DNA from 3 places in the Arthrobacter sp. SAFR-179 genome. Region 2 is predicted to be linked to each of the others. Evidence: riboswitches for the same ligand, from Rfam matches in the RefSeq annotation. Region 2 holds a riboswitch; each other region holds the start of a gene.
What was found. A riboswitch is a leader RNA that binds a small molecule or an ion and turns the genes downstream of it on or off. The one in region 2 is predicted to bind cyclic di-AMP.

Region 1: another riboswitch for cyclic di-AMP. It lies ahead of ACR65K_RS19320 (aggregation-promoting factor C-terminal-like domain-containing protein); the one in region 2 lies ahead of ACR65K_RS14040 (M23 family metallopeptidase).
Region 3: another riboswitch for cyclic di-AMP. It lies ahead of ACR65K_RS06035 (LysM peptidoglycan-binding domain-containing protein); the one in region 2 lies ahead of ACR65K_RS14040 (M23 family metallopeptidase).

What each region holds. Positions count from the first base shown of each region.
Region 1 is NZ_JBPFDM010000015.1:80,474-83,738, forward strand. Features, by position in the region: gene ACR65K_RS19310 (response regulator transcription factor) at 1-76, shown strand, start outside; gene ACR65K_RS19315 (sensor histidine kinase) at 90-1,565, shown strand; cyclic di-AMP (ydaO/yuaA leader) riboswitch at 1,755-1,915, shown strand; gene ACR65K_RS19320 (aggregation-promoting factor C-terminal-like domain-containing protein) at 1,921-2,646, shown strand; partial or broken gene ACR65K_RS19325 (VOC family protein) at 2,701-3,128, opposite strand; gene upp (uracil phosphoribosyltransferase) at 3,173-3,265, opposite strand, start outside.
Region 2 is NZ_JBPFDM010000008.1:156,913-160,177, reverse strand. Features, by position in the region: gene serC (phosphoserine transaminase) at 1-98, opposite strand, end outside; gene ACR65K_RS14045 (iron-dependent transcriptional repressor DtxR) at 392-1,087, shown strand; cyclic di-AMP (ydaO/yuaA leader) riboswitch at 1,234-1,445, shown strand; gene ACR65K_RS14040 (M23 family metallopeptidase) at 1,458-2,279, shown strand; cyclic di-AMP (ydaO/yuaA leader) riboswitch at 2,408-2,588, shown strand; gene ACR65K_RS14035 (C40 family peptidase) at 2,659-3,265, shown strand, end outside.
Region 3 is NZ_JBPFDM010000002.1:360,190-363,454, forward strand. Features, by position in the region: gene ACR65K_RS06030 (aggregation-promoting factor C-terminal-like domain-containing protein) at 1-878, opposite strand, end outside; cyclic di-AMP (ydaO/yuaA leader) riboswitch at 1,138-1,306, shown strand; gene ACR65K_RS06035 (LysM peptidoglycan-binding domain-containing protein) at 1,310-2,143, shown strand; gene ACR65K_RS06040 (protein adenylyltransferase SelO) at 2,248-3,265, opposite strand, start outside.

The DNA.
Region 1 (3,265 bases), on a different contig from region 2:
GAAGATCGAAGCCAGCCATCCGCCGATGATCCACACCGTGCGCGGGGCGGGCTACGTCATTAAGCCTGCAGACTAGCCAAAGGAAACGCGTGTCTCTTCCCGGAGTTCCCCGGCCCACCGGCCGGTCCTGGTTCAATCCCTCCACCTGGCACCTCCGCACACGCCTGATCCTGCTGTCCATGGCCCTGCTGGTGGCCATCTCGGGCGCCATCGGGGTGGTCAGCTATGCCTCGATGGACGTGGTCCTCACCAGTCAATTGGATGCGCAGCTGAAGCTGGCGTCCCGCGGCCGGCCGCCCGAAGGCAACCCCTCAGGCCGCCCAGATCCCCTTGACGCACGCGGGCAAAGTGTGGGAACGCTCAATGCCCGGGTAGTGAACGGGCAGGTCAGCAGGGAGGCAGGGTTCCTGTCATCCGACGCCACCCGCATCTCCCTGACCTCCCGCGACGTTGCCATCCTGCAGGCACTCCCCCATGATGGCGTGCCGGTGGACCGCGAACTGTCCAACGGCGATTACCGGCTGATGGCTACCGGGACGCCCTATGGCGACGTGGTGATTACCGGCCTTCCGCTTGCTACGAAGAAAGCCACCGAAGGCTCCCTTGTGCTCACCATGGTGCTGGTCTCGCTGGGCGGGCTGGTCCTGATTGGGCTGGTTGGCACCGCCTTGATCCGCCGGACCATGCGCCCCTTGGAACAGCTGTCGGACGTCGCCACCAAGGTTTCCAAGCTGCCCCTTGACGCCGGCGAGGTGGCACTCGCCGTGCGCGTGCCGCCCTCCGCAGCGCACCCCACCACTGAGGTGGGCAGTGTGGGCCACGCCCTGAACCTGATGCTGGACAACGTGTCCAGCGCGCTGGAGGCCCGGCAGCGCAGCGAGATGAAGGTGCGCCAGTTTGTTGCCGACGCCTCCCACGAGCTTCGAACGCCGCTGACCGCCATCCGCGGGTACACCGAGCTGATGCGCATGACCGAACACCTCACCGAGGACGGGCAAAAGTCGCTGGGGCGGGTGCAGAGCCAGTCGGAGCGCATGACCGCGCTGGTGGAGGACCTGCTGCTGCTGGCCAGGCTCGATGAGGGCAAGGCAACCGAGACCACCGAAGTGGACCTTACCCAGCTGGTCATAGAAACGGTCAGCGACGAAAAGGTCATGGCCCCTGAACACATCTGGCAGCTGCAGCTGCCCCATCAACCCGTGACGGTCCGCGGTGACACCACCCAGCTGCACCAGGTGCTGGCTAACCTGCTCTCCAACGCCCGGAAGCACACACCGGCCGGCACCACCGTGACCACAGGGTTGATGCGCTCTGCCGACGGGAGCGTGGTGGTTACGGTCACCGATGACGGGCCCGGCATCCCCGCGGAATTCCAGGGCAGGATCTTTTCGCGCTTCACCCGGGCTGACGCGGCCCGCTCCGGCTCCGAGGGCTCGTCCGGCCTGGGCCTGTCCATCGTCGAGTCCATCGTCATGGCCCACGGCGGCACCGTGGAACTGGTGTCCCGGCCGGGCAGGACCGAGTTTGCTGTCCGTCTTCCCGCGGCCGGCCCCGCCGTGCCCTGAGTTCGTCACACACTGCGTTCAAGGCCATCCGCCTCGTCGAATTGAGATCTTCGACAGGTTCTGTCCCGCAATTCGACGCGCGGGTCATCGTGACTTCCGTTACCTAAATGTGACTTTGTCGTGTTCTTCCTGTACCGTCGATTGGGTGCGGTCCCCGTTCGGGCCGCATATCCCGGGTTGACGCCAAGCTCTGCCGCTTCCCCGGATTCCGATTGAGCTACGGCAGAGGCGGGGGACCCACCGTCCCGGGCACTGAATGCCCTTGGGGTTAAGCCAGTACGTGATCTTTCCGTACAGCCGGATGCCCTCATCCGAACCCGACAGCTAACTCCGCAGGTGTGAGAGGCGATCAATCATGTCCAAAAACACGGCAGAAGCACGTCAGCTGCAGGCCAAGGCTAAACACAAGGCCAAGCAGCAGGCAAAGAAGACCACCCTGGGCCAGCGCGCGGCCGTCCTTGCAGCATCCTGTGCGGTGCTGGTGGGGGTCGGCGCGGCAGGACAGGCCACCAGCAGCATGACTCCGGCGTCATCCACCGGGTCCAACTCTTCCACTGCAGCGTCCGACGCTCAAATGAGCATCGAGAAGAGCGAAATCCGTTCCAACCCGGCAGCCAGCCCGGCTCCCGCCGCCATCAGCGTGGCACCGCAGGCAGCGGAACCGGCCCCCGCTGCAGCACCGGCCGCGCCTGAAGCGCCTGCCCCAGCCCCCGCCCCGGCGCCGGCTCCCGAGCCTGCCCCCGCACCTGAGCCGGCTGCCGCCGTCGCGGTTAACGATCCCGCCGGCGCCCAGGCATACGCCGCCAGCCAGCTGGGGACCTTTGGCTGGGCTCCGGACCAGATGCAGTGCCTGCAGACGCTGTGGACCAAGGAATCGGATTGGACCACCACGGCCACCAATGCCAGCAGCGGGGCATACGGCATTGTCCAGTCCCTGCCGGCCGAGAAGATGGCCAGCGCCGGTGCGGACTACCTCACCAACTACCGCACGCAGATCAACTGGGGCCTGGACTACATCAAGGAGCGCTACCAGTCGCCCTGCGGCGCCCTGAACTTCCACCTGGCCCACAACTGGTACTAGGCAAGCCACCTTCAACCGCGGGCCGCATCATCATGATGCGGCCCGCGGTTTGGGTTAACCAGCGTTTTGCCCGGCGTCCTGAACAGTGCCCTGGCCAGCTTCCTGGCCGGTGTTTCGCCGCGGGATGTACTGGACAGCCCACTTGTTTCCGTCGGGATCGGCGAAGTAGACGAAGTGGCCCCAGTCCTGCACGTCCACATCGCTGACATCCACACCGTTGTTCTTCAGGTGGTCTCATGCGCAGCTTTAATGTCGTTGACCACCAACTGCAGGTTGGAACCCGTGCCGGGAGGGGCGTCGATGAGTCCCTCGCCAATGCAGATGGAGCAGGCCGAACCCGGCGGCGTCAGCTGCACGAAGCGGATGGAGTCCGACGGCCGTTCGTCGAAATCCGCATTAAAGCCCACTTTGTTGACGTAGAAGTCCTTGGCGCGGTCAACGTCGGACACGGGGAGAAAGACAAGCTCAAGTTTCCAGTCCATCCGCAAAGGCTAGCGGCGGGAACTGTATTGAAAAAGGGTGAAATCTACCCGGCGATGCCGTAGAGGCGGTCGCCGGCGTCGCCCAGGCCCGGGACGATGTAGGACTTCTCGTTGAGCTTCTCGTCGATGGAGGCCAG
Region 2 (3,265 bases):
GCGTCGATCTGTTCCTGCCGGACCTTTGACGGGCCGGCCCCGAACCGCCCGTCCTGGGGCAGGAGGTCGGCGGGGATCGTGATGCTGGTGTCGCTCACAGGTGCTCCAATTCGGCGGGGACGAAAGCTATGGTCCGGAAGGGCGGGCAGTGGTGGCCGGCAGGGCGCGGTGGCTGGGCTGCAGGCCACTCCCATTCTGCCTGAACCGCCGCCGGGGGCGGGAGCCGGGCACGTCATAGTCCGGACAGTGAGACGTGCCCGTACGGCCCAGCCCTTTGGCCGCAGCTATTCGGACAAAGTCAAAATAGGCTAAGCTTTCCCCCGGACTACTTCGCGGGAAGAGGCGATACGGTGGGACAACGCAAGGTACTGCGCTCGAGGAGCTGAGCTGGATGACGGATCTGATCGACACTACGGAGATGTACCTCAGGACCATTCTGGAGCTTGAGGAAGAAAACATCGTTGCCCTCAGGGCCCGTATCGCCGAACGTCTGCGCCACTCGGGGCCCACCGTCTCCCAGACCATCGGCCGCATGGAGCGGGACGGACTTGTCGTCGTCTCCGGTGACCGCCATCTGGAACTCACGGATACGGGCCGCAAGCGCGCCACAGAGGTCATGCGCAAGCACCGGCTGGCCGAACGCCTTCTGGCAGATGTCATCGGCCTGGACTGGGCCTACGTCCATGACGAAGCCTGCCGCTGGGAACACGTCATGAGCGAGCGGGTGGAGCGGCGCATCTACGAGATGCTGGGCCACCCCACCGAATCGCCCTACGGCAACCCCATTCCCGGCCTCGCTGCGCTGGGAGGCCAGGCGGGCCGCGGCTTTGCCGATGGAGCCATCAGCCTGGTGGAAGCAATGAAGAACTACGCGCCCGCCTCGGGCGTGACCATCAGCCGTTTGGCGGAGCCAATCCAGGTGGAACCGGAACTGCTGGCCCAGCTGGACGAGGGCGGGATCCGGCCTGGTGCTGCCGTGACGCTGGAACGCGTGGGCGAGTACATTTCCGTTCGGGTCGCGGGGATCGAAGGGGCGCTGGAGCTGCCGCCCGAGGTTGCTGCGCACGTCTTCGTTGCCCTCGACTAGGGCTGATCCGGCACCTTCCATACCCCAGGCAGGGGTTTCCACGCAAAGGTAACGGAATTGTTACCTAGGGACTTAAGCCCCTATAGTGGAACCAAGCGTTGATACATAAGCGTTACCTGACCCGGAGCCGAGCTCTGCCAGCGGGCCAGGTGAACGAGTTCGTTACTGGCAGAGGCGGGGGAACCACAAGCGGCAGCGGGGGACTGCCTTGGGGTGAAGTCCGTCAGCAGCAAGCCTCTCCAGTGAAGGATTCTTCCGGGAATACCCCTGTGCAGAAGCTTGCCTACGGCGGACCGGGTCTTTGAACTCTCTGACCCGAATCCGACAGCTAACTCCGCAGGCTTCTTCCAGAGAGGAACCCTTCTTGACCATGCAGACCCCACGGGGCCGCCGACGCGCGGCCGGCCCCCCTTCGGCACCCCGGGTTGCCGAAGTCGTCGCAGCGGAGCGCCCCCGCGACCTGCATCGCGACGCGCGCCGCCGCCGGGGTCCCTTCCGGCAGATGACGGAGTTTGCCGCCGCCAGCGGCATCGGCCAAAAAGCCGGCATGGCCCTTGCCGCCACAGGCCTGGTGCTGACGGTCACGGTGCCCGCCACAAGTCCCGTCATGGCAACCGACTCCGCCGGCAATGCCCCCCTGGCTGCCTCGGCTGTCAGCCCGCAGCCGCAGATTTCCGCTGATGTTGGAGCCCAGGTTGACTTCAGCCGCTCCGCCGTGGTCACGCAGGCGGACCCGGACGGAAAGCTGAAGCAGCTCCTGAGCGCACAGTCCGCCGGCTCCGTCACCCGTGCCGCTTCGGCCGGCACCCTGGCCGCACCCCTGTCGTCCCTCGCCACCGCTTCCCCTTTCGGTTACCGGGTCAGCCCCATCACCGGAGGCTCCGGAGACTTCCACAGGGGCCAGGACTTCGTGGCGCAGTGCGGCACCTCGGTCCTGGCGGCCGCAACAGGAACCGTCACCTTCGCGGGCTGGCACCAGTTCGGTGGCGGAAACCGGGTGGTCATCGACCACGGCAACGGGCTGGAAACCACCTACAACCACCTCTCGTCCTTCAACGTCAAGGTGGGCCAGACCGTCTCCCGCGGTGAGGTCGTGGCACTGAGCGGCACCACCGGCGCGTCCACCGGATGCCACCTGCACTTCGAGGTCCAGGTCAATGGCGAAGTGGTCGATCCGATGGGCTGGCTGTAACCGAATGATTGCTCACTCTCAGATCGCCGTGACCCGCCGTGACCTGAATGTGACATTGAAGCAAAACTGCTGTACCGTCTAACTCGCGTCAACTTTTCCGAAGTTGACGCTCTTGAGTGGATTGCCTAACTCTGCCACCGCTCAAGGTCCGTTCGCATTTCATCGTCTGGCAGGGGCGGGGGAACCAATTTTGGCCTTCATTTCCGGAAGGCCTTGGGGTTAAGTCACAAAGCTTCCCAGGAAGCAGCGTGGCCGGGTGACTCCCATCCGAATCCGACAGCTCACCTCGCAGGCATTGGGAGAGGCTACCTTCGTGTCTTCACGCCATCATTCTGCGCGCCACCGTGCGCAAACGGTTCGCACCAACCCCCTGGACGCCGTGTCCAAGGCTGTCAGTGCAAATGCCGGGACCGTAGGCCGCCAGGCTGCCGTTGTGGCAGCCGCTTCGGGCCTCATCCTGAGCATGGGCCTGCCCGCCACGGCAGCTGACACCACTGCCGGTGTCTCTGCCTCCACCGAGTCCGGTTCGGCCCAGACGGCACTCGCCGTCACCGCTGCCCCCACGGCCACGGTGTCCTTCGAGCGTCCGGTCGTCAAGACCACCGCCGCTCCCAAGGTTGAAGCGGTACGTACCCAGTCCACGGCAGCAGCGAACCGCGCCGCCAACACCGCCACTGCGGGCCAGGAGGCTTCCCCGGCCGCCAAAGCGGAAGAGTCTGTATCCACTGCGGCAACCTCGGGCATTGCCGCCATCGCCTACACCGGCATCGGCCACTCCTACGTATGGGGCGGCACCAGCCCCGTCACAGGCTGGGACTGCTCCGGTTTCGTGCAGTGGGTTTACGCCCAGGCCGGAATCAGCATCCCCCGCACCAACGCGTGGAACATCATGACCCCCACCTCGGCACCGCAGCCGGGTGACCTGGTTGTCCAGAACGGTGGCGCGCACGTCGGCATCTACGTCGGCAACGGCATGATGATCAGCG
Region 3 (3,265 bases), on a different contig from region 2:
GGGGGCGGCGGCTGCTTGGGCTGCTGGGCGGCAGCCGCTGCGGCCTTGGCGGCAGCTTCGGCCTGGCGGCGGGCCTGCTCCTCCGCGGCGGCGCGCTTGGCCGCCTGGGCCGCCTCGTAGGCGGCCAGCGCCGCTTTGCCCTGGCGATACTCCCCCTCAACTGCCGCCGTCGTACCCTTCAGGGCGGCAAGCTGGGCAGTCAACTCGCCGCTGTGCTGCTGTTCCTCGGTGACCTGCCGTGCCAGTGCGTCCCGGGCGGAACGGGCGGCCTCGGATTTAACCTTCGCCTCCCCGGCCAGTCGTTCCCGCTCGCCCCTGGCAACCTGTTCCTGTTCCCTGAGCGCAGCGGCAACCTTTCCTGCCGCTGCAGCCTTATTCACCAAGGCAGCAGTCTTGTCCCCTACAAGCTTGACCAGGTTGAGCCCCTGGGCGCTGTTGGTCCCCAGCGCATCGAGCGCCACGAAGAATCCGGTATTGGTCCCGCCGGTCTTGTAGGACTGGACGGCCAGGGCGCCGATATCCTTCCGGTACCGGGCCAGTTGGTCGTCTGCACGGGCCGCCTGCGCAGACAGAGTCTGCACCCGGGCTGTTGCCGCCTGAAGCTCCGCATCGGCTGCGGCGTGATCGGCGGCAGAGCGGACCGCCGCATCCCCGGCCGCCTCCGACTGCGCTTGCAGTCCATCCAGGAGCCCGTTGATGCTGGTGATCTCTGCGGCCTTCGCCGCTTCAGAGGACTGCGCCTGCTGCACGTCGGCCCAGGAGGGATATCCGCCGGGCGGCTCCTCCGCCGCGGCCGGCAACGCGGTGGCGCCGGCCAGGGCGATCGCCATCAGGCCCGCGAATATCGGGAAGGACCGGTTGGTAACGAACAGGGGCATAGTCCCGAAGCTTACCGCCGGGTATCGCGGCAAAGCAGGGGTCCGAGGCCGTATTGTTACCGTTTCGGCGCCGTTTCCCGGTTCGAATCTCTCCCCAGGTCAGCCGCGAGATCCTATGTACATCAAGACGTTTGCTGAATTGAGAGGGAAACCTCGTATGTTATTCAAATGTGACAATGACAGTGAGCGCGGGTTATGGTCTTTGGGTGTCCCTCTCAGCCGGGACATTCCCATCAGCATGCCGAGCCCTGCCGCTGATCATGGGATTCAACCGTTTTCCGATGGCAGGGACGGGGGAACCAAGTTTCCACGGCCACTTGTGGCCTTGGGGTTAAGTCGATAGCGCTCCGCCCGCGGAGCCCGCTACCGGCCGGGCATCTCCAGCCCGAACCCGACAGCTCACCCCGCAGGCATGGGAGAGGCGATCAACCGTGTCAAAAAATTCCATTACTGCCCGTCACCGCGCGACTCCGGCCCGCTCCATTGTGCTCGAGGGCCTCGCCGTAACCGCCAAGACCCAGGCCCGTTCGCTGGGCCGCCCGGCGCTCGCAGTTGCTGCAGCGTCCGGCATTGCATTCGGCGTCGGAGCCCCGGCCCATGCAGGTGTGACCGGTCCGGACACCACTGAGAACACCAGCGTCCAGGCGTACTCGGCACCGGCAGCAGCACCCGTTGCGGCAGCCGGAAACGTCCACACCGTCGTCTCTGGCGACACCATCGGGGCCATCGCGGCTGCCTACGGCGTCAGCCTTAATGACGTCCTGTCCGCCAACGGACTGGGACTGTCCTCAATCATCTACCCCGGTGACCAGATCCAGATCCCCGGTGCAGGCTACACCGCAGCACCGGCTCCGGCTCCTGCCGCAGCTCCGGTCCAGGCTGCAGCCGCAACTGCACCGGCGAACACCGGCATGAACATGTCCTACGCCTCCGCCACCCCGCTGGCCTCCACCGGCACGGGAACCGGCGCTGCGATCCTGGCATCCGCTTACAGCCAGGTTGGCGTGGGCCAGGACTGCACCGCAATGGTTGAGAAGGCCCTGCGCTCCGTCGGCAAGTCCGTCGGCGACCTGGCCCCCACCCAGTTCTTCCAGTACGGCACTGTTGTCAGCGCCCCCGCCCCCGGTGACCTGATCATCACCTCCGGCCACGTGGGCGTTTACGCCGGCGACGGCCAGGTTGTCAGCGGCGGCGTCAACGGCTACAGCACCGAGGTTCACTCCATCAGCTGGCTCGGCGGCTACTCCGCAGTCCGCGTAGCCTAGTCTCCGCGGCGCTTCGCAACCAGCGGAGCCGACGCAAAACAGGAGGGCGGCAGCCGGGTATTCCCGGCCGCCGCCCTCCTGTCGTTTTCCCCTGGCGCGAGCCGTCAGGTCCCGCAGAAGGTCATGTAGTTGCCGAAGTCTTCAGGGGCACCCTCGGCGTAGCGTTCCAGTCCCGGACGTTCGGTAAAGGGTGCACCGATGGCCTCGAGCAGTTGCTGCAGGGGTGCGAGGTTTCCTTCGGTGGCAGCTGACAGAGCTTCCTCCACCAGGTGGTTCCGGGGAATGTACACAGGGTTCACGCTGTCCATCAGGTCCGCGTCCGGTTTCATGGCCTGCCACCGCTCCGCCCAGGCGTCGAACGCGGCCAGGTCAAGGACCATCCCGCGAACGGGACGGAGGTCGCCCCGGGCGGCCTTGCCCAGGTTGCGGAAGAAGAGGGTGTAGTCCACCGGGCCGTCCTTCAGGATGGCGATTGCATCGTCCACCAGGGCTGAGGCGTCATCAGCGCTCTCCCCGCCGCCTCCCAGGCCCAGCTTGCGTTTCATGCCGCCGGACCACGACTTGCTGTACTGTCCGCGGAACCCGCCAAGCACCTCCACGGCCGGGGCAACCGCCTTTTCCTGGTCCTGGTCGATGAGCGGCAGCATCGCCTCGGCAAGCCGGGCAAGGTTCCATTCGGCAAGCACCGGCTGGTTGGCATAGGCATAGCGTCCACTGACGTCGATGGAACTGTAGACGGCGGCGGGATTGAATGCATCCATGAACGCGCACGGGCCGTAGTCGATGGTTTCCCCTGAGATGGTCATGTTGTCCGTATTCATGACACCATGCACGAATCCCACCAGCATCCACCTGGCCACCAGCTCCGCCTGGGCGGAGACGACGGAACCGAACAATGCCAGGTAGGGGTTTTTGGCTTCAGCGGCGTGCGGATAGTGCCTGCTGATGGCATGGTCCGCCAGCCGCCTCAGGAGGTCCAGGTTTTCGGTGGCCCGCGCGTACTGGAAGCTGCCAACGCGCAGGTGGCTGCTTGCCACGCGTGCCAGGACGGCACCGGGCAGCATGCCGTCCCGGCGGACCTGCCGCCCGGTTGCCACGACGGCGAGCGAGCGGGTGGTGGGT